Regions from separate parts of the Pseudoalteromonas sp. XMcav11-Q genome, predicted to be linked through region 2. Evidence: predicted binding sites of a transcription regulator. Region 2 holds the regulator's gene; each other region holds the start of a gene.
The links. The regulator sigma-54, encoded in region 2, starts transcription at its own class of promoters, with help from an activator protein. The targets are predictions, from matches to a motif close to GTTGGCACGNNNNTNGNNT.
Positions count from the first base shown of each region.

Region 1: ABMY45_RS02820 (PA2169 family four-helix-bundle protein) is a predicted target of sigma-54. The motif match lies at 5,319-5,337, and genes of this name have one in related genera.
Region 3: ABMY45_RS10685 (FimV/HubP family polar landmark protein) is a predicted target of sigma-54. The motif match lies at 4,130-4,148, and genes of this name have one in related genera.

Region 1 covers NZ_JBECOX010000001.1:583,431-591,162, reverse strand. The annotation lists gene ABMY45_RS02855 (response regulator) at 1-1,469, shown strand, start outside; gene ABMY45_RS02850 (hypothetical protein) at 1,498-1,752, opposite strand; gene ABMY45_RS02845 (hypothetical protein) at 1,736-2,173, opposite strand; gene ABMY45_RS02840 (hypothetical protein) at 2,176-2,505, opposite strand; gene ABMY45_RS02835 (outer membrane beta-barrel protein) at 2,919-3,494, opposite strand; gene ABMY45_RS02830 (BON domain-containing protein) at 3,557-4,120, opposite strand; gene ABMY45_RS02825 (mechanosensitive ion channel family protein) at 4,357-5,241, shown strand; gene ABMY45_RS02820 (PA2169 family four-helix-bundle protein) at 5,407-5,853, shown strand; gene ABMY45_RS02815 (DUF1328 domain-containing protein) at 5,864-6,031, shown strand; gene ABMY45_RS02810 (hypothetical protein) at 6,072-6,263, shown strand; gene ABMY45_RS02805 (methyl-accepting chemotaxis protein) at 6,482-7,732, shown strand, end outside.
Region 2 covers NZ_JBECOX010000003.1:391,542-399,273, forward strand. The annotation lists gene ABMY45_RS07395 (calcium/sodium antiporter) at 92-1,051, shown strand; gene ABMY45_RS07400 (KpsF/GutQ family sugar-phosphate isomerase) at 1,061-2,032, shown strand; gene kdsC (3-deoxy-manno-octulosonate-8-phosphatase KdsC) at 2,032-2,583, shown strand; gene lptC (LPS export ABC transporter periplasmic protein LptC) at 2,580-3,134, shown strand; gene lptA (lipopolysaccharide transport periplasmic protein LptA) at 3,124-3,666, shown strand; gene lptB (LPS export ABC transporter ATP-binding protein) at 3,666-4,391, shown strand; gene ABMY45_RS07425 (RNA polymerase factor sigma-54) at 4,438-5,937, shown strand; gene hpf (ribosome hibernation promoting factor) at 5,967-6,254, shown strand; gene ptsN (PTS IIA-like nitrogen regulatory protein PtsN) at 6,256-6,714, shown strand; gene rapZ (RNase adapter RapZ) at 6,707-7,573, shown strand; gene ABMY45_RS07445 (HPr family phosphocarrier protein) at 7,574-7,732, shown strand, end outside.
Region 3 covers NZ_JBECOX010000005.1:277,895-285,626, forward strand. The annotation lists gene ABMY45_RS10685 (FimV/HubP family polar landmark protein) at 1-4,069, opposite strand, end outside; gene ABMY45_RS10690 (aspartate-semialdehyde dehydrogenase) at 4,359-5,375, opposite strand; gene ABMY45_RS10695 (4-phosphoerythronate dehydrogenase) at 5,413-6,537, opposite strand; gene ABMY45_RS10700 (DUF6419 family natural product biosynthesis protein) at 6,621-6,941, opposite strand; gene fadE (acyl-CoA dehydrogenase FadE) at 7,474-7,732, shown strand, end outside.

The DNA.
Region 1 (7,732 bases), on a different contig from region 2:
GAACACCCTTAACTTCTATCTTAGGTTACACTAATCTCCTCCTATCTCGGGAAGAATTGCAGAATGTTAAGCCTGAGCTTTCTATTATCAATAATAATAGTGAGCACTTACTTAATCTGCTAAACGATGTGCTTGACCTATCCAAGCTAAATGAAAATCGGTTACAGCTCAATAAACAAAGCACGTGTTTGAGTAGCTTTTTAAGTGATTTGTATAGTTTGTTTAAAATGGCCGCAGCTAAGAAAGGCTTAAGTTTTAGTATCGAGGCTAAAACGCCATTGCCGCAGGATGTAAAAGTAGATAAGACGCGGTTGAAGCAGGTACTTATCAACATTATTTATAATGCGATTAAGTTCACAAGCTCCGGTTTTGTGAAGGTTGAGATAACACTACAAGCGGATGCAAAACTTGAATTCAAGGTGATTGACACGGGTATTGGTATTCCTTGCGAGAAGTTAAAACGTATATTTAAACCTTTTGAACAAGTACAAAATGTTACGACTCGTACAGACGAAGGTGCAGGTCTTGGTTTGGCTATTAGCTCGGCACTCATTAAATTGATGGGGGGGGAGCTGGCGGTTGAGTCGACTTTGGGAGAGGGGAGTGAATTTGGCTTTAGTATTGACCTTGATACTATCGATGAAATGACTCTGGCGCCATTAATGCTTGATAAGACCCACAACGCGGCTAATAACTCGCTTCCATCTGATTTGAAAGGGCATATCCTTATCGTTGAAGATATCAGTGAGATCCAAATGTTAATGCGTACCTTGATTGGTCAAACTGGCGCAACCGCTGAAATTGCGGGTGATGGTATTGAAGCGCTTGCGATGCTAAAGGATAACCCTGATAAGTATGACTTAGTCTTTATGGACTTGCATATGCCTAGAATGGATGGCCGAGACACGATTGTTGCACTCAGAGAGCGTGGTATTGACTTACCTGTTGTCGCACTGACAGCAGCAGCTCAAAAAGGCACAAAAGAGGAGTTAATGGCATTAGGCTTTAGCGATATGATGAGCAAACCTGTTAATGTCTCTGAGTTAGGAGAATATTTAACACACTACTTGAGCGGGGTGTTGGTAGCTTCTAGCAATGACGTAGAGCAAGCTAGCGGCACATTGCAGTTTTTAGTGGTAGAAGACGACGCAGATACACGCAATCTGCTTAAGCTGTTACTTAATTCACTGCAAGTGAATGTGGTTACGGCAGAGTGCGCGCAAACTTGTTGGCAGCATTTTGTTGGTTCTGAGCGCTTTGACACGATTTTACTGGATATAGGTCTGCCCGATAAGTCCGGGCTTACGCTTGCTCGAGAAATTAAAGCACAAGATCCTAATCAGCATATTGTGATTGCTAGTGGTTTTGATCCAGAGCCGGAAAAGTTGGCTGAGTCGCAAGTGGATGAAGTGTTATTAAAGCCAATTACACTTGTGGATTTGAAAGAAATTAAAGAAAAGCTAGTTTAGATAGAGAGCCAAAGAATAGCTCAAGGAGTTAAATGATACCTTGAGCTATTCTTTGTAAAAGTACGATTTTTCTTAGTGCGCCAAACTTGCCATATTTAGCGCTGAGTGCGCCAAACATAAACATGAAGCCCAACCCTTGAGGAGAGCTAATCGCGCCGGTGAATACCTTCTTGGCTTTCACTTGGGTAAGTTGATTAAAATGTTTAGCGGTAATGAGCTTTTTCTTCTCAATCACCACTTCTTGGTGCAACTTATCAGTGATGAATTCAGCGAGCTTCGTCATTGCTAGCCTCCTGCTTCGCAACTGGGGTATAAAACCCAGACGTCAGGTCGTTAATACTATTATTAAAGAGCTTCAGCCCTGTTATGATTAGGTAATAAATCATCGCGATATTGATAGTCAGTACGATACCCGCCGAAACAAACCAACTTAGTCCCGCGTAGGTTAACGCGTAAGCAAATAACACATGCAAGCTTCCCCACACCATTGCTGTCAAGATTAGAGAAAATAGAATTAACCCGAGCGCAATACATAAGGTTTTTAGATTAGCTCTAAACTTAGCACCTAATAGGTTTAGTTGTGCTTCTGCGATTTGCTGATAGCTGTTGAATAATAGAGACACAGAATCTTTAAGCTCAGCGAGCGCTGGAGTGCGCTCGTGAGCTGCTGCTTGACGGTCTCTTATTTGAGCTTGGTCTTGCATGATTACTTATTCCTTAACAGCATAGTTGCTAACATACCAAGTGAGAATGCGATACCAGCCGTTTTTACTGGGTTTTCCGTTGCATACTTTTTCACACCTGATGTATTCCACGCACGTTCCCACTCCTTGCGCTTGGCACCAATCGCTTCACTCGAATTATGGCTTTTTTCACGTAGTGAGGTTTCAGTACGAGATGCCGAAGCGTGCAGTGAATCTACTGATGCATGCAATGTATCTGCAATTTGATCCGTAACAGGATGGCTAGAGTCTTGGCCATTTGGCTGTGGTTTAGCTGTATTGCTTGTCTGTGTTTGGTTTGCTTGATTACTCATAAACTACTCCTTATTCGTTTAGTTCACTATATAGGTTGCAAACCCTTTGCCAACTTGAAAGCTGTTTAAATTCATAAGGTTAATGTTTTCCGGTATCGTTTGTCGGTAGATGCGAAATGAAGGGTGTAAATGTTACATAGCAGAACCTACAGGGTGTAGAGTTTGAAAAATTGACAGATTTCATTTCTTGCACTGAATGGCAACTATTACATCTAGAGGTTGTTTACCTTTAAATTCTGTTTCCTGAAAATAAGAAATAGCGAGAAAGTACTTACATTATTCAATATGGAGGCCGTACACTGAAAACAAAAAAAGCGCTACCAAGTGGTAGCGCCAAAACCAGACTCTTGTGGAAGAGCCAGGACTGAGTCAAAGGGGAAATAATTGGGAGGCTATAGAGCCAAAATTACTGCTTAAAACTGATATTCGATAGAGACGGCAGCTACGTCCATATCAGGGTCGATATTGTCTTCAAGTTCATAGCGAGTGTATTCTAACCGCATGTTAACGTTTTCATTGAGGTGAAACTCAACACCGGCACCATAGAGCCAGTCGCCACCCTCAAGGCTAGATGAAACTCGACCTACAGCTGGAATATCCGCGTAGATATCAGCATCCCACTCAAGCCAACCACCTTTAGCATACACTGAGAAATGTTCGTTTAGTGGAGCTGAAATACGTGTAGATAAAGAAATACCGTCTATTTCAGCAGAGTTGTCAATGTCACTTGCTTCGTCGAAGTTCTCATAGGCAAGTTCAAAACTCCAATATGGATTAATTTTTGTACCCACATACGCTTTTAGCATAGAAGAGTCGTCGTCGAATGAAGTGTCATTCTCACGATCTTCCCATTGGAAAGAGTATTGGCCATAACCGATACCTGTGTAAATTTTATAATCATCTAGTCCAAAATCAGACTCCGCGTGAGCGGCTGTGGATGCAAGACCTAGAGAGGCAAGTAGCGCAGCAGCAATTGTTAATTGTTTCATCTTTACTCCTTAAATCAATATAAGTATGGGAGGGGGAAAGCCCCCCTCAAATCAAAATTGGCTTATGATTTTGTGGTAACGCGAAGGTTATCTTTTACATCTCTAACGTCATTGGCGTTTTTCGCGATTTGCACAGCAAGTTTGCGCTCTGCTTCGCTACCTACATGACCGTTTAATGTTACGACTAAACCTTCCACATCAACATCGATGTCAGTACCATCTACATCTGTGTCGAACAGATAGCGAGACTTAATTACTGTTGCGATTTTTGCGTCAGTAAAACCGCTATCGCTTTCGTAATTGCGCTCTTTTTTGCGCTCATCTGACATATCTACGATAGTCAGGTCGTTTTTCACTTCTTTTACGCCATCGATACCTAGTACCAGTTCTTCAGCCAGCTTTTTATCTACTGAGTGTTCAACTTTACCGGTTAGCACTACAACGCCGTTCTTTACATCAGTGTTAATGTCAAAGTTGTTCAGTTCACCGTTGAAAAGCAGTGTTGCTTCTGCTTTACCGTCTATCCAAGCGTCACTCGCTTCTTTTTCCCAAGAGTTATCAGCAGCAAATGCTGAAGCAGTAGTAAGTGAAGATACTAGTACAGTTGCAATTAATGTCTTTTTCATAATTAAACTCCTTTAATTTCGTAGTCGAATTATCTGTTGCAGCTGTTGTGCCAACCTTTAACTTGTTGATAATTATGTGATTTATTTTTATAGAGTAAGTTTTAAGGAAGAATTTACCGAGAAGATGTGTAAATTAGTTTGTAATAATTACCTTTTCCATGAACGGCTAATTAATATAACTAGGAATGATTACTGCATTCTAGATTTGTCGAGTACTTAAATAGGAATATTTGATTATGAATTTAGAAAAATTCTGGACGTTAATTAATGATAAGTTAATCTCTTGGCTTGAATCCGGTGTGCAGTTACTACCGAATATGATCCTAGCCTTAATGATACTCATATTCTTCACTGTTTTGGCTAAAATATCTTCAATTTGGTTTTCAAAGGCAATTAAAAAAGCAATAAAGACAGAACAAGTGGCTTCACTTATTAGTTCCATATTTAAAGTCTCTATTATTGCCATTGGGATTTTCTTCGCTTTAGATATAGTAAAACTATCAGGTGCTGTAATGTCATTGTTGGCTGGGGCGGGGATCATTGGCCTTGCTATTGGCTTTGCATTCCAAGACATGACCGAGAACCTCATCGCTGGATTTGTGATGGGGGTCAGAAAACCTTTTATGGTCGGTGACATTATAAGAACCAAGGATTGCTTTGGCACGGTAAGCAAAATCAATTTGAGAAACACCTTAGTAGAAAACTTTTATGGCCAGCTGTCTTATATCCCCAACAAAATTCTCTTTAAGAATGAGTTACAAAACTACACTAAGCTTGGCAAGCGAAGAATAGAAGTACCAGTTGGTATCTCGTATGCGGACGACCCAGAGCAAGCCCGAGAGGTGATTGTTGAGGCAATTAACAAGCTTGATTTCGTAGTAAGCCAAAAAGAAACAGATGTCTATGCAGAGTCTTTTGGTGACAGCTCTATTAATCTATTAGTGTGGTTTTGGATAGATTACCCAGCAGATCCGGGCTTTATGGTGGTCAGGCACAAAGCAATTTGCACCATTAACCGTGTATTAGCTGATAACGATATCTTAATTCCTTTCCCAATTAGGACTATGGATTTCAATGCTAAAGGGAGCACAACCTTAAGTACGCAATTATCACAGGAATAATTTACATCTAGTTTGTAATATTTTCACCGGTCTGAAGGTGCTTAGATTAAAAATCCTTATATAATAAAGGTTTATGATTTGGCATTTAATCTGCATTAGTGAAAGGGACAGAAAATAATATTTGCAAAATGCACTTATTAAATATCGCAACGAAAGGAGTTATTTATGGCAGATTCAAATTACGACATGGGGCCGGTAAAAGAGCTCATCAAAGTATTAAATGGTGGTGTTGATTTTTACACTGAAGCTAAAAAGAAGCTAGATAATATCGAATTAAACCGCGTATTTGACCAAATGATTGTAGATAAAGCGCAAGCAATCTCGGATCTACAACCATTTGTTCTTATTGACGAAGGTGAAATTGAGACAGATTCAGCGCTTAGCATCGACATTCGTGAATCGTACACCAAGTTGGTTGGTATGGTGAGCACCGACAAAGAGCACACCTATATTTCTCAGCTAGAAGAAGTGGAAGACAAAGTGTTAAGCAAGCTTGATAAAGCATTAAGCAAAGATCTTCCACCTAAATGCAAGAGTGTATTACTGCAAATTCAAACCAGAATGCAAGCTTGTCACGATCAAATGAAGCAGTTGCAAGAGCTAACTGCCTAAGGAGAATGTTATGTTGAGTTGGGCTGTAATGTTTTTATTCCTAGCACTTGTCGCAGCCGTGCTAGGTTTCACTGGAATCGCTGGCGCTGCGGCAGGTATGGCGAAAATTCTATTCTTTGTGTTTATCGCCTTTATGATTATTTCGTTTATTTTTGGCAAAGCACGAGCTCCCAGGTAAAAGGGAATTAACGTACAAAAACGGTTTTAGGAGATAGATTATGAAATCAGCAATTACATTAGCAAAAGCATTTGGTTTTGTTTCAATTTTAGCACTTTTTGGTTGTAGCGAAGGTCCGGCGGAAGATGCTGGTGAGCGTTTCGATGAAACAGTTCAGGAAGTAGAAAATAGCGTGGAAGACGCGTGTGAAGATGTAAAAGAGAACATGAACGCTGAAAACGAAGAGTGTTAAGCGAAAGTGATTTCGACGTGGAATAAAAGAGGAGAAGCCGATAAAAGCTTCTCCTCTTTTTTTGTAATAGGTTTAAAAATCAAACCTATACAGTTAAGAGACACAGTTACGAAGTATGATGCATATCAATAATGCGCTGCTTAATTTGCAATTATTATTGTAATCTATGAACTTTGAGTAATACTTTATTTCTATGTTTACTCAATAAAAATCAGACTATGCTAAATAGGGTTTCAGTTAAAAGCAGATTGTTGTCGCTTTCGGGCATACCTGCTGTGTTTTTTATTCTCGCTACTATCTTTACAATTGGAACATTATCAAATCTTATCAATTACATTGACCGTATTTATGACGACAGAGTTGTACCGCTGAGGCAAATAAAAGTAGTGTCAGACAACTATGCGGTGGTTATTGTAGATACTTTTCACAAGTTACGAGGCCATCAACTATCCAACAGTGCCGCGTTAAAGCAAATCGAAGAAGCTAAAAATATCGCTGAAAAAGAATGGAATAGCTATTTGTCCACGGACCTTACGAGCGAAGAGCGAAGCTTAGTAAAGCAAGTTGAAAAAGCAGAGATAAGTGTCAAGCAACTGCTGTCTAATTATATTAACCGAGTTAACGCAAATACTTTTGAAGAAATTCCTTATGATAAATTTGTACGCGATCTCTATGCCGCCTTTGACCCCTTAAGTGAAAGCTACAATGCACTAATTGAGTTACAACTTGCAGAGGCAAGTGCACTAAGAGATGTTGGCCGCTCAGAAGCCAGTGCGACAAAAACGGCGATGATTATCTCTTCCGTTACTATTGTGATCGTAATGGTGATGATTGGTATGTTGATATTTAGGTCAATTAACGAACCACTCAGTCGTTTGCGTATGCGTATTGGTAACATTGCAAGAGATGCTGATTTAACCCAACGTGTAGTGGTTGAGGGGCAGGACGAGCTGAGTGAGATAGGAAACGACTTCAATACTATGGTGTCGAGCTTACATGAGTTAGTTACCAACCTAGTTACGATGGTGAATAGTCTGTCCTCAACATCCAACGAGCTAAATGGAATTAGTCAGTCAATTGCGGGCACTTCACAAGAACAAGAGCAGCAAACGGTAATGATCGCAACCGCAGCGACAGAAATGAGTAGTGCAATTCAGGAGGTTGCACATAATGCAATGAATACCGCAAACAAAGCAGAGATGTCGGGTCAGCTTGCAAAGCAGGGGATGGATGTTATTTCGCAAAATATTCAGGCCATCGAGCGTCTTGCCAGTGAGGTGGGAGATAACGCGCAGTTAATTAAAGCGTTGAACGACCAGTCGAATGAAATCAACCAAGTCGTGCTAATGATCCAAGGTGTGGCTGAACAAACAAATCTTTTGGCATTAAACGCTGCAATAGAAGCGGCGAGAGCTGGGGAATCAGGTCGAGGCTTCGCGGTTGTTGCTGATGAAGTTAGGCAATTGGCA
Region 2 (7,732 bases):
TGTAAGTAGTGAAATGTAACGGTTTGCTTATACTTTCCAGAGCGCTTTTGGTAGTATCTATCGAAATTTTAATCCTATTGGCTAGAGGTTCATGGTTTTATCGTTTGTTATTCTCATTCTTGGCTTTATTGCACTGGTTTGGAGTGCTGACCGCTTTGTTTTTGGTGCGGCCGCTCTTGCACGAAACTTTGGTGTACCAACATTAATTGTTGGTTTAACTATCGTGGCCATGGGTTCTTCAGCACCAGAAATGATGGTTGCTGCGCAAGCCTCTCTTGCAGATAAAACAGACACCGCCGTGGGCAATGCCATAGGTTCTAACATCGCCAATATCTTACTCGTTTTGGGTCTCACCGCGTTATTAAGGCCACTCTCCGTTGGCTCTGGTATTTTGCGCCGCGAAATGCCGCTGTTAGTCGTCGTTTCATTGGCAGCTTGGTATATCGTTAGTGATAACCACTTTAGTTTCGTAGAAGGTGTTTTGTTATTAGTCGGTTTCGCCGCTTTTCTTCTTGCACTTATCATTATCACCAAGCGTGGTGGTGGAGATAATGATGACCCATTTGTCAGTGAAGCCTGTGAAGAAGTGCCAAATAATATTCCAACTCAAAAAGCTGTTTTCTGGTTAATCGTGGGTATGATTTTACTGCCTATTAGCGCGGACTATCTCGTTGGCGCTGCGGTTGATATCGCCAAATATTTTGGCATGAGTGACCTGCTAATAGGATTAACCATTATCGCCGTTGGTACTAGTTTACCCGAGCTTGCTGCTTGTGTTGCTGGTGTACTAAAGAAGGAGGACGATCTAGCGCTTGGCAATATTATTGGTTCGAACATCTTTAATATATTGGCCGTGCTATCCATTGCTGGGATCATTAACCCATCCGTCCTCGACGCCAATATTGCGTCACGTGATATATTTATTATGCTTGGCGCGACACTGCTGCTTATCCTAATGAGCCTCAGCTTAACAGGTCAGCGCCGCATCAACCGCTTGGAAGGTGGCATACTTGTCGCAAGCTTCGTCGGTTATATTTACTACATCATTTAAGGAAGCCTTGTGACAACGAACCCATTTATTGATTCTGCAAATCAAGTTTTTGCTACCGAACTTGCAGCAATAGAAGAAGTGCAACAGTTTGTTGATCAGCAATTTGTAAAAGCCTGTGAAATTATGTTTGGCTGTCAAGGTCGCATCATCGTGATTGGCATGGGTAAGTCCGGCCACATCGGTAACAAAATCGCAGCGACACTCGCAAGTACTGGCAGCCCCGCATTTTTTGTTCATCCAGGTGAAGCAAGTCACGGCGACTTAGGTATGATCACCAAAGATGATGTGGTACTGATGATCTCCAACTCAGGGGAAACCCAAGAGGTGATCTCAATCCTACCTGTAATTAAGCGCTTAGGGGCCCCCGTTATTTCCATGACAGGCAACCCAAGCTCTACAATGGCTCGTAATGCGACGGTTCACCTTTGTGTTAAAGTATCAAAAGAAGCCTGCCCACTAGGACTTGCACCCACGGCCAGCACCACAGCTACGCTAGTGATGGGTGATGCGCTCGCGGTTGCGCTACTTGAAGCCAGAGGCTTTACGGCTGATGATTTTGCACTTTCCCACCCTGGTGGTAGTTTGGGAAGACGTCTACTACTAACCGTTGCTGATGTCATGCATCAAGGGGATGCAATCCCTATGGTCAATAGTCACTGCACAGTCAAAGAAGCTTTATTTGAAATGTCCGCAAAAAGTTTAGGTATGACGGCAATCGTAGATGAAAGCTCGCAATTACAAGGGATTTTTACCGATGGCGACTTGCGCCGTATTATCGAACAAAAGGTCGATATTCACACCACCCCAATCACGCAAGTAATGACGGCTAAAAGTACGACGGCACGCGCCGATATGCTCGCAGCTGAGGTACTCAATATTATGGAAACCAAACGGATTAACGGCTTGATTGTGGTGAACGAAAACAACATTCCGGTTGGCGCCTTGAATACGCAAGATTTACTTAGAGCGGGGGTGCTGTAATGCAATTTGAAGATTTATATCAGACGATTTCAACTGAAGCTTGGGAAAAAGCAAAACAAATCAAATTATTAATTTGCGATATTGATGGCGTATTCTCAGATGGCCGTATATACCTTGGTAACAATGGTGAAGAACTGAAAGCATTTAATACCAAAGACGGGTTTGGTATTAAGGCCTTGATTGATAGTGGTATCGAAGTCGCCGTTATCACAGGTAGACATTCACAAATAGTTCAGCAACGCATGACTAGTTTAAATGTAACTTATATTTACCAAGGTCAAGAAAACAAGTTAGTGGCATATGATGAACTGAAGACTAAGCTCAACCTTAATGATGACGAAATTGCATATATTGGTGATGATGGCCCAGATCTACCCGTAATGGAACGAGTTGGTTTTGCCGTTGCCGTCAATGATGCACATCCTCTTGTTAAACATATCGCCCATTACACGACCTTGATGCTAGGTGGCTTTGGTGCCGTGAGAGAACTAACTGATCTTCTAATGCTCAGCCAAAATCACTTATTGACTTCCAAAGGATCAAGTACATGACCGTATTACGTGTCATCTTACTCATTGTTTTCGCTTCTTTAATGGTATGGATGTGGTCGCCCATGTTTAATCCATCAGAGGCGGATCCAGCAAAAGAAGATGAACCGTTAGCTAAACCCGATTATGTTGCAACCACGCTTCAGCAAACGACCTATAGTGAAAATGGCTTATTAAACTATCAGGTAACTGCTGATAAGATGGAGTTGTATCAAGATCTTGGCTTTAGTCACTTTGAAAAGCCCATTTTCACCTTATATAACGGTGAACAGAATTGGCAAATAAGCGCATTAGAAGCAACCCTATACGAAAACAACACCTTGATATTAGAGGGCAATGTGTTGGCAAAGAATTTAACGCCTAACGCCATGATCACGGATATCAATGCCGATAATGTAAGAGTTGAAATTAAGCAAAAATTGATGAAGTCGGAACACCCTGTCGTTATCAACGGTCCTAGTCTTAGGATCACAGGTAAAGGACTGCATGCGGATCTACAAAAGCAAGTGATCGAACTCATCAACCACACAAAGACAATTTATTATGACCAGTAAAATCATTAACAAACTAGTTTTCATCGGCTTGCTTGCAAGTTCTACTCTAGCAATTGCTGCAGAACAAAATGAAGTCATTATTGATGCTGGCCGTCAGCAAGCTCAACTGCAAAGCAACATCGGTATTTTTGAACAGAATGTTGTTATTATTCATGGCAACAGAAAGATAAATGCCGATCGCCTAGAGGTCCACCGCCGCGCGGAGCTCGGCATTAACAAGCAACTGCTTGTGGCAACTGGCAGCCCTGCCACTTTTAGCGAACGTCAACCCGATGGCAACTTGCTAGAAGCCAAAGCAAATGAAATCCGTTACGACGTAGCGAAGGGAACCCTAGTGATTTCTGGTGATGCTGAAATCAATCAAACTGGGCAAAAAATCAATGCTCAAGTCATCACCTATGACATTGAAAAGCAATTGATCAGCGCTGAGCGCTCAGACCAAGAAGACTCTCGAGTAAGAACCATCCTTGTTCCTGTTGATGACAAAAAAGACGCTAAAGAGAAAAAAGCGCAGGAAGAAGGTAACAATTAATGAGCGAGCTCAAAGCAACTGGTCTAGCAAAGAGTTATAAAGGTCGTCAGGTCGTCAAAAATGTTGGTTTAAGTGTTCAGGCTGGCAGTATTGTAGGCTTATTAGGACCAAATGGTGCAGGTAAAACCACTACGTTCTACATGATTGTAGGGTTAGTACCAAGCGACAAAGGCTATATTCAGATTGATGACGAAGATATCACTTTGTTACCGATGCACAGCCGCGCACGACTTGGTATTGGCTATCTACCGCAAGAGTCTTCAATCTTTAGAAAACTCACGGTCTATCAAAATTTGATGGCGATTTTAGAAACTCGAAAAGACTTATCTAAAGTTGAAAGAGAAGCTGAACTAAACGAGTTACTGGATGAGTTTAATATTCAACACATTCGCGACTCACAGGGCATGGCATTGTCGGGAGGCGAAAGAAGACGAGTCGAAATTGCTCGCGCTTTAGCCGCAAACCCTAAGTTTATCCTGTTAGATGAACCTTTTGCTGGTGTTGATCCTATTTCGGTGTTAGATATAAAGACAATCATAGAGCACCTAAAAAACCGTGGTATCGGTGTGCTTATCACCGATCATAACGTTAGAGAAACACTGGACGTATGTGAAAAAGCCTACATCGTTTCACATGGTGAGTTAATCGCTGCAGGCACGCCAGAACATGTTTTGGCAGATCAAACCGTAAGAGATGTCTACCTAGGCGAACAATTCAAGCTATAGTTAAGACGTAGTATTAATAACTGTTAAAAAGGATTGTTAGAGATACATGAGGCAATCATTACAGCTGCGCATGGGGCAGCAACTTACAATGACTCCGCAACTGCAACAAGCCATTCGCTTGCTGCAGCTTAGTACATTGGATCTGCAACAAGAAATACAAGAAGCATTAGACAGCAATCCATTGTTGGAAGTGGAAGAAGGTGATAATACTGACGGCGAAAACGCTGACCAACACAGCCAAGAAAAGAGCCGTGCTGACGACAATCAAGATTCAGCCGATGAAACGCAGGTTAGTGACTATGAGATAGACTCAGATACCGCCATGAGCAAAGACACTGTGAGCGATGACCTTGCCATGGATGTCACTTGGGACGAGTATATGAGTGCAGCGCCTGCTGCAAGCTCAGGTCCACTTCCCGATGACGATAATGTTTATCAAGGGGAAACCTCTGAATCTCTCCACGATTATCTCATGTGGCAACTCGAACTGACACCATTTAGTCCAACAGATAGAGCTATTGCGATTGCGATTATTGAAGCTGTCGACCTGTCAGGCATTCTAACACTGTCTTGCGAAGACATTTTAGAAAGCATTAATGACGAGAATAGCGAAGAGCCTATTGAGCTAGATGAAGTCGAAGCCGTACTCAAACGCATTCAGCTTTTTGACCCTGTCGGTATCGCAGCGCGTAGTTTACAAGAATGCTTATGCATTCAGCTAAACCAATTCGCCCCAGATACCCCATGGATTGCCGAAACAAAAATGATCCTGACAGAGCATATCGACTTGCTTGCCAGCCGTGACTATCGAACTTTGGCTAAGAAAACGCGCCTTAAAGAAGCCGATCTCAAAGAGGTCATGACGTTAATACATAGCCTTAACCCAAAGCCTGCGGCAAGCATTATTCATGAAGAGCCTGAATATGTGATCCCTGACGTATCGGTGAAAAAAGTAAAAGGTCGTTGGGTCGTAGAGCTAAATCCTGATGCTATGCCTAAAATAAGAGTAAATGACCATTACGCTGCGATGTCTAGAACGGCGAAATCCAGTACGGATAGTCAGTTTATTCGCTCACATTTACAAGAAGCAAAGTGGTTTATTAAAAGCTTAGAAAGCCGAAATGATACTTTATTAAAAGTTACCAATTGCATTGTGCAACAACAACAGGCATTCTTTGAACATGGCCCCGAAGCAATGCGCCCTATGGTGCTAAATGATGTTGCTGAAATGGTTGAGATGCATGAGTCCACAATTTCCCGTGTGACAACACAAAAATACATGCATACACCTCGGGGAATATTTGAGCTGAAGTATTTCTTCTCTAGCCATGTAAGTACGGAAAATGGAGGTGAGTGCTCTTCTACAGCAATTAGAGCACTTATCAAAAAGCTGATAGCTGCAGAGAATACCGCGAAGCCATTGAGTGACAGCAAAATTGCAGATATCTTAGCTGAGCAAGGAATTAAGGTAGCGAGACGTACGATTGCAAAATATCGTGAATCCCTAGCCATTCCACCGTCAAATCAGCGTAAAAGCTTGATATAAGACGTAAAACCCAAGAAGGAAAAATGCTTATGCAACTAAATCTAACTGGTCGCCATGTAGAAATTACTGACTCATTAAGAGACTATGTCACCAACAAGTTTGCGAAGCTAGAAAGGCACTTTGATCATATCAATAATGTGCATGTGATCCTTGATGTCGAGAAACTAGTACAAAAAGCAGAAGCAACATTACACGTAAACGGCGGCGAGCTATTTGCATCAACAGAGCATCAAGATATGTATGCCGCAATTGATGGCCTTATCGACAAGCTAGATCGTCAAGTTATTAAACACAAAGAGAAGCTCACTCGACACTAAGATGAAATTAAGTGAATTAGTGAACAAGGACTGCAGTAAAGCTGCGGTCCTTTTTAATAGCAAAAAACGTATTTTAGAATACATCAGCGAACTGGCTCATAGCCAAATTCCAAATACCAGTCAGCATGCTATCTTGGACGCCTTAATGGCGCGAGAGAAATTGGGCAGCACAGGGATCGGTAAAGGCATTGCCATTCCCCATGGTCGACTTGAAGGTTTGGATAAAATCCTTGCAATGGTGCTTGTCAGCGAGCAAGGGATCCAGTTTGAAGCCATAGATAAGCAGCCTGTCGATATTTTTGTCGCGTTCATCGTACCTGAAGGTGATAATCAACAACACCTGAAGACCTTAGCGGCGATTGCTGATACACTCAAAGACAAGTCTTTTTGCAAAATGCTTAGGCAAGCAAAAAGTGATGATGAGTTATATGCAGTGATCCAAGGTGAACTTGATGAGTGATGACGAAAAAGGACTCGAGCTTATCATTATCAGTGGCCGCTCAGGCTCTGGTAAATCTGTAGCGCTTCGAGTATTGGAAGACTTAGGCTACTATTGTGTGGATAACATTCCGGTCAATTTGCTGCCGTCTTTAGTCCGCAGTGTTTCGGACAATTATAATAAAATTGCAGTCAGTATTGATGTTAGAAACTTACCTAAAGAACAGGACGAGTTTAATGACATTCTTGAATACTTACCAGGCTTTGCCAAACCTACCCTGTTTTATTTAGACAGTGACGATCAAACCCTGATAAAGCGCTTCTCAGAAACACGCCGTTTGCACCCTCTTTCACTGCATAATCTTCCATTAGATGTTGCGATAAAGAAAGAACGGGAATTGTTAGACGTGCTGATCACTCGCGCCGATTTTCTCATTGATACTACAGGCCTGAGCGTTCATCAACTTGCAGAAGATATCCGCGAAAAAATCTTAGGTAAAAAAGACAAACAACTCATTATTACCTTTGAATCTTTCGGCTTTAAACACGGCATCCCAAAACAAGCGGATTACGTTTTTGATGCGCGCTTTTTACCCAACCCACATTGGGAGCCTGAGCTTAAGCCGCTAACTGGCTTAGATCAGCCAGTCAAAGACTATTTGTCGAGTCACAGCATCGTGCAAAAGTTTACTTGGCAGATCCAAACCTTCGTACAAACTTGGTTACCACACTTAGAGCGTAACAATCGCAGTTATCTAACGATCGCAATAGGATGTACAGGTGGGCAACATCGCTCGGTATACTTAGCGCAAACCATTGGTGAACGTTTTGCTAAAACCCATCCCAACGTCAAAATTCGTCACCGAGAGCAAGAGGGTTAAATGTTAGAAGATACGTTTTTAATCCAAAACAAACTCGGCCTGCACGCTCGAGCAGCGACGGTTCTTGCGCAATTAGCAACCCAATTTGATGCCGAAGTGACCTTATATCAAGGAGACAAAAGTGCTGCTGCTGACAGCGTACTAGCGCTGTTGTTACTT
Region 3 (7,732 bases), on a different contig from region 2:
ACTCAAGCGTATTAATTTCTGCAGCTTCGACTGGTGCTTCAGGCTCATCTTCAAGCAAGGTTTCTTCGTCAAAATCTGCGTTTAACTCCGGCAGCTCGTCTTCAACTTCCAGTTCAGGTTCAGACTCAAGCGTATCACTTTCTGCTGCTTCGACTGGTGCTTCAGGTTCGTTTTCAAGCAAGGTATCTTCGTCGAAATCCGCACTAAATTCAGGCAAATCATCTTCATCAAAGCCAGAGATTTCATCGTCGAGAAGATCGTCATCAAGCCCGTCCTCTATATCAAATTGAGCGTCATTGGATAATGCTTCTGATAATGCTTTTTCGGTTTCGCTTTGCGAGTCAGTAGTTTCAAGTTCTTCGCCAAGTTCCAGCTCAGGGTAACTCTCTAGCTCTGCGCTTGGTTGCAGATCTTCTTCGTCAAGAAACTCTTCTTCTGCCAGTAAATCCACTTCGTCATTAAGTGGATCATCTCCCAGCTCAATTTCAACTTCTTCATCCGAAAAATCGTCTTCAAGTTCAGCATCCAACTCAAACTGTTCTTCGGCTTGAAGCTCCTGTAATAGCTCATCAACACTTTTTAAGTCAGGATCTTCAAATTCACTGTCTTCGTCAGCTTGAACATTCTCATCACTAAAATCTGCTTCATTGGCTAGATCGGACTGCAATGTATCTTCCATCAGTTCTTCAGATGATTCCGGAATAGCATCCTCTTCATCCAACATACCAGACAAGTGTCCTGACTCCGTTTGCTCAGACTCTGCTAAAAGCTGTTCAGATCCTAGTTCACGCTCGTCAGATACCTCTTCCAGCTTTGGTAAAGCATCTTCTGGTGCTTCATCTAATAAACCATCAAGCTCGTTATCTGCTGGCTCACCAACTTCCTCTTCAAGCTCCGGCAAAGCTTCTTCTGCCGTTTCGTCAACTAATGCATCGAGATCGTCGTCGGCCAGTTCATCAGATTCTTCTTCCAGCTCTGGCAAACCATCTTCTGCCGTTTCGTCAACTAATGTATCGAGATCGTCGTCGGCCAGTTCATCGGATTCTTCTTCCAGCTCCGGCAAAGCTTCTTCTGCCGTTTCGTCAACTAATGTATCGAGTTCAACGTCGGCCAGTTCATCAGATTCATCTTCCAGCTCTGGCAAACCATCTTCTGGTGTTTCGTCAACTAATGCATCGAGATCGTCGTCGGCCAGCTCATCAGATTCTTCTTCCAGCTCTGGCAAACCATCTTCTGGTGTTTCGTCAACTAATGCATCGAGATCGTCGTCGGCCAGTTCATCGGATTCTTCTTCCAGCTCTGGCAAAGCTTCTTCTGGTGTTTCGTCAACTAATGCATCGAGATCGTCGTCGGCCAGTTCATCAGATTCTTCTTCCAGCTCTGGCAAAGCTTCTTCTGGTGTTTCTTCAACTAATGTATCGAGTTCAACGTCGGCCAGTTCATCAGATTCATCTTCCAGTTCGGGTAACAGCTCTTCCTGTGCTTCATCCAATAAAGCATCGATATCATCACCAGCGAGATCATCTGACTCTTCTTCTAATTCCGGCAACGTATCTTCTTGTACTTCATCTAATAAAGCATCGAGTTCATCGTCGGCCTGTTCATCGGATTCTTCTTCCAGTTCAGGTAACAGCTCTTCCTGTGCTTCATCCAATAAAGCATCGATATCATCACCAGCGAGAGCATCTGACTCTTCTTCTAATTCCGGCAGCGTATCTTCTTGTGCTTCATCCAATAAAGCATCGAGTTCATCGGACTCTTCTTCCAGTTCAGGTAACGGCTCTTCCTGTACTTCATCTAATAAAGCATCGAGTTCATCACCAGCGAGATCATCGGACTCTTCTTCTAATTCCGGCAACGTATCTTCCTGTGCTTCATCCAATAAAGCATCGAGTTCATCACCAGCGAGATCATCGGACTCTTCTTCTAATTCCGGCAACGTATCTTCCTGTGCTTCATCCAATAAAGCATCGAGTTCATCACCAGCTAGATCGTCAGACTCTTCTTCTAATTCCGGCAACGTATCTTCTTGTGCTTCATCCAATAAAGCATCGATATCATCACCAGCTAGTTCATCGGACTCTTCTTCCAGTTCAGGTAATGTATCCTCTTGTGCTTCATCCAATAAAGCATCAATATCATCACCAGCGAGAGCATCTGACTCTTCTTCTAATTCTGGCAACGTATCTTCCTGTGCTTCATCCAATAAAGCATCGATATCATCACCAGCGAGATCATCGGACTCTTCTTCTAATTCCGGCAACGTATCTTCTTGCGCTTCATCCAATAAAGCATCAATATCATCACCAGCTAGATCGTCAGACTCTTCTTCTAATTCTGGCAACGTATCTTCTTGCGCTTCATCCAATAAAGCATCGATATCATCACCAGCGAGAGCATCTGACTCTTCTTCTAATTCTGGCAACGTATCTTCCTGTGCTTCATCCAATAAAGCATCGATATCATCACCATCAAGCGTATCTGGCTCTTCGTTAATTTCAGCTAACGCATCGTCTTGAACTTCATTTAATAGAGCATCAATATCATCACCCGCAAGCTCACTACTTGGTTCCTCAAAATCAGGCAGTGCATCATCGTCAGCATCTTGAGAAGCATCAAGTAGTGCATCGATATCATCAGCATCGACTAAACTCTCACTATCAAAGTTGCCGCTAAATTCGGGCTCTTCATCTAGCGCCCCGTCAAGAATTGAATCGATATCATCGTCGTTTGCAACAGCATCCGCTTGCTCATCAGCAAGTTCCTCGCTCAGGGCAGCAAGCGCATCATCGCTAACATCAATTTCTTCGTCTTGAGACTCGTTGAACAAATCATCTAGATCGCTGTCACTTAAAATATCTTTGCTATCATCAACATCGAGCGAAACTTCATCATCAGCCTCCTCGAAGCTCTGTTGCATAAAGTCTTCGTCGTGATCATCACCAAACGAAATATCTTCGTTTAGTAAGCTATCCAGTTCGTCTTGATCTAACGTATCACTTCCTTCATCGAAGTCGTCATCAAGTGAGTCAAAGGTAATTTCATCGTCTTCAGGTAAGATATCGTCATCTAACTGAACGCTTGCGCCCAGTGCATCTTCATCGTCGCCTATTCCGATATCAAGTGGGTCTGGCTCAGAGTCAAATGCAGTCGCAGCGCCTGCAGCCACGGATGGTGTTTGCGGAAGAAAATCGTCATCATCTGTTGACGTCTGAGATTGCTTTCTCCGGCGTAGGAACATAACGAATCCAGCAATTGCCAGTAGTGCTGGCAATGTAGCAAGTAATGCAATGCCAGCTGGCGAGCTAAAAAATGCGCTTAACTCGCTACTTTCTTGCGCTTTTGCTTGAGCGGCTTGCTGATCAATCATTTCATTTTGCAAGTCGATAACAGCCTTTAGCTGTTGTTGGATTTCGCTGTCTTTTCCAAGCTGAGTACGAACCGTTTGAAGCTCGGTAGAAATAGCGCCGAGCTGTTGCTTTAACTTATTGTTTTCGGATAGAATTTCTTCAACATTACGCACCGAGGACTTGAACTCTTTTTGTAAGTCCATCAGCCTCATGTCCTGTTCCATCTTTAAAGAGCGCAGTTGATTAGTCAGGTCTTTTTTTGCTTCTTCAACATCGACTTTACGAGCTTGCGTAACCTTTTTTTCAGCTTCGTTGATTGCATTTGGGTTCAATAATCCCTTACGCTTCATTTCCCAAAGTTTGTCATCTTGATCCGACTTTTGCTTTGCCAACTCAGGGTTTACACTGCGAATTTCATTGATGGTAGGAATACGTAAATACGCCCCATCCTGCATATGGTTGAGGTTTTTATCTAGAAATGAATTAGGATTTTTATCGTAAAGCGCCTTCATCACCTGATAAATGGTGACCGAGTCATCTGGTCGCACTTTTTGTGCTATACGCCACAATGTATCCGTGGGTCTGATAGGCCCTATTGACCGACCTTGAGCCCCATAATCAACCCCTTTAGGGCCTTTTAGCACTACCCCCTCTTGGGTATATACTGGTGTGGCAATCAGTGCGAATACAAAGATACTAAATAAGGCTAAACCGCGCATGCCGATCCTTTACTCAAATGTTTAACACCCGTTAAACGACGTTTTATTATTATGGCTTTGAAGCAAGCTCTATTCCAAATGCAAACTATAAACCAGATATGTTGGAATATCCATTGCAACGTATTGAAAGTTAACATGGTTATAATGCTTTTTACTGATTTTGGAATAGCTGATATAGGTGAAGAATAGTCAAGTATTTGACTTAACGGCAAACTTCTTGGCAGAAGTTTGCCGTCATAGTGCAGAGAAGTAAGCAAAACTTTGCTTACTTTGCGATATCAAAGGGTACCTATAGATAGCTTTCTATAAGGGCTTCTGCTATTTGAATGCTATTTGTTGCTGCACCTTTTCTGGTGTTGTCTGATACCACCCATAAGTTTAAGCCTAGTGGATGTGAAATATCTTGCCTTACACGACCCACATAAACGGTATCGTTACCACTTGCATCACTTACCGGTGTTGGGTAGTCGTTTTCGTCTTCAATTAGTTCAACACCCGGCGCATCAGCAAGTAACTGCTTAACATGTTCAAGATCATAAGGCATGCGCGTTTCAAGATGAATGGCTTCAGCATGACCAAAAAACACAGGAACGCGAACCGCAGTCGGGTTAACCAAAACACTTGAGTCGCCCAAGATTTTTTGCGTTTCCCACACCATCTTCATTTCTTCTTTGGTGTAACCATTTTCTTGGAACGCATCAATTTGAGGAATGACATTAAAAGCGATTTGTTTGCTAAACACTTCGTTTTCCATCGGTCTTGCATTCATTAAGTTTGCAGTTTGCTTAGCCAACTCATCTACCGCTTCTTTACCTGCACCAGATACCGCTTGATAAGTTGAGACATTAATTCTGTCAATGCCATAGGCATCATAAATTGGTTTAAGTGCCACTAGCATTTGGATTGTAGAGCAGTTTGGGTTAGCAATGATATTACGATTTCTAAAATCGGCAAGACTGTCTTTATTCACCTCAGGAACTACTAATGGAATATCAAAGTCGTATCTAAAATGTGAGGTGTTATCTATCACAATGCAGCCAGCTTCAGCGGCGATTGGTGCATATTTCTCCGACACGGAACCACCCGCTGAAAACAAACCGATATGGGCATTAGAAAAATCAAACTCTTCAACATCCAGAACTTCGATTTTTTCACCCATAAAGTCAATCTCTTCACCCGCGCTTCGGCTACTCGCGAGTGGGTATAATGTGTCTACAGGAAACTTTCGTTCTGCTAGTAATTCGATAATTTGCTTGCCAACAAGACCTGTTGCGCCAAGTACCGCAACATTATATTTTTGCGACATTATTTTTCCTCATTCTGTAATATACCAACCACAGCACTTAACTCTTGTGCTCAGAAAAGCCAAGTTGGTAAAGCTTTTCACTGATTGGTGAGTCATTATTGACTGCAATTGTACTAAATTCTCGACGCACGGGATATGCTTTACGCAAGGTATCAAAGCCCAATGTGTTTAGCTGTTTTCTCATGATGCCATCATCACGACGAATGTCATAAACAAGATGCGCTAAATTGATAATATCCTGCTCGTTGGCTGTGCTTTGCAATTGGCAGCCAGTGACACTTGGCTTAGGAAGAAAATCACTAATCGTTTTGCTGGCTGGTAAATCGAATTCTCGGCATACGGCTTCGTATAACATTTGCGTGCCTCGTGCCTTGCCTTCTAGCGTGTGGCCAGCAATATGTACAGATGCAAAGCGAGTATATTGCAATAATGGCTGCAAAATATTCGGCTCATTTTCCCAAACGTCTAAGATCAGCTCGAGCGCTTGCCCACCCTCTAAAGCGCGCAAAAGCGCTTGATTATCGATAACATCTCCACGGCTTGCGTTGATTATCACCGTACCCGGCTTTAATGCCGCTATCCGCGGTGCATCAAGTAGATGAACCGTTTTATGCGGGCCTTGCTTAACTAATGGAACGTGAAATGTCACGATATCCGCGCGCGCTAAGGCTTCATCTAAGGCTACATGTGAATCCAATGTCCCCGCTTGCTGCCTTACGGGGTCACACAATAATATCGTAAGACCAAGCCCTTTAAGCTTTGATGCCAAACACGCGCCAATATTACCAACACCAATGATGGCAATCGTTTTATCTTGAAGTGGCGTGGAAGTTTCTTGTGCGTATGCAAGTAGAGCGCTTATCACGTACTCGGCAACAGCTATCGCATTACAGCCTGGTGCGCTGCTGAACGAGATATTGGCGCTGGCCAACAATGAGGTATCAATATGATCAATCCCTATTGTCGCAGTCCCAACAAACTTCAGATTATCTGCTTGTGCTAACAGGGCCTCATTGACCTTAGTGACTGAGCGAGTCAACAGAATATCGACGTTTTTTAGCTCGTCAGGTTGAAGGTTACGGCCATCAAACCGTGTTACCTCACCAATTTCGCAGAAGAATGACTCAACTAAGGGCATATTTTGATCGGCTAATATTCGCATGCGGGTTTCCTGTCACCTATTGTCTCGAGTACTCAGGCGATAACACATCGCCTGAGTCGAGTTTAACATGGCAAGCTAGGCGACTAATAATAAAACCTTTTATTTTGTGTCACCGCTTTATTGCAACCAAACGCTATTGCAAAAAACATCACACAGCATACAAAAACAACCGCCCCCTTGAGACTTAACCAGCCACCTGAATCAAGCAAAGGACAAAACGTCATGGCCAACACGTTAATACAACACAATAATAAAGCCCAACGGGTATAAGCTCGGTAGCCAAGTAATGCGGCAAACAAACTGCTAAAAACATTAAAAATTACCGCTTCAGGAAAGAGGTGAAAGGCCGACAACATCGCGGCAAAGGCCAAAATAGTGACTAGATAAAAAATACTCTGCTGCATCTTGTTTCTCCTTAACATGGACAGCAATATCAACCGCTACACTAGGTCGTAGCGATAAATCCTAACTCACATAGCTACCAAGAAAATGGACTGCATTTGCTACTCCTTAGCAATTCTTAAAAGCACCATTTCGTGGCTATGCTTAACCCAATTGTAGAAACATTAGCGTGTATTTCAATGCAAATCCGACATGAAGTTTTGGCAATTATAATGCACAGATAACGAACTTCTCTGAAAGAAATTTCATGTGCATTTTCGTCATATTGCACTACGTTCATTACACTTAAATATCGATCAGTAATTAATAGCGTTGAAAATTCTCTCAGGTTATAGCTGGGGTGTAATCAATAACTTTTAAATTACTGACATGAGAAGCATGACTCATTTAACACTCAGATTCAGTACAAAACGTAAATAATATGTCACAACAAGGCATCAACTAATTCGCATAGAGGGTATGAAGACGCTTGAAATATCAGCGTTAACCAGCTAGTCTAACTGGGTGGTCAGACCTCTTATAAGGAAGAACAACATGACACTTATATTTGTTCTCGCGTTGTTAGCCTTGCTCAGCGCAGCAAGCTATCATCGCGCAAGCTGGAATACCGCTCTAGGTATTGCAGCAGTTACAATGCTAGTTGGCACCTTTGCTGGTGCATTTGGCATTATCTCTTGGTTAATTTTCTTAGCGATTGTTATTCCGCTTTCAGTAACGAACCTGCGTCAGCAGTACATCGTGGCTCCAGCATTTAAAGCGTTCAAAAAAGTTACGCCGACAATGTCAGAAACCG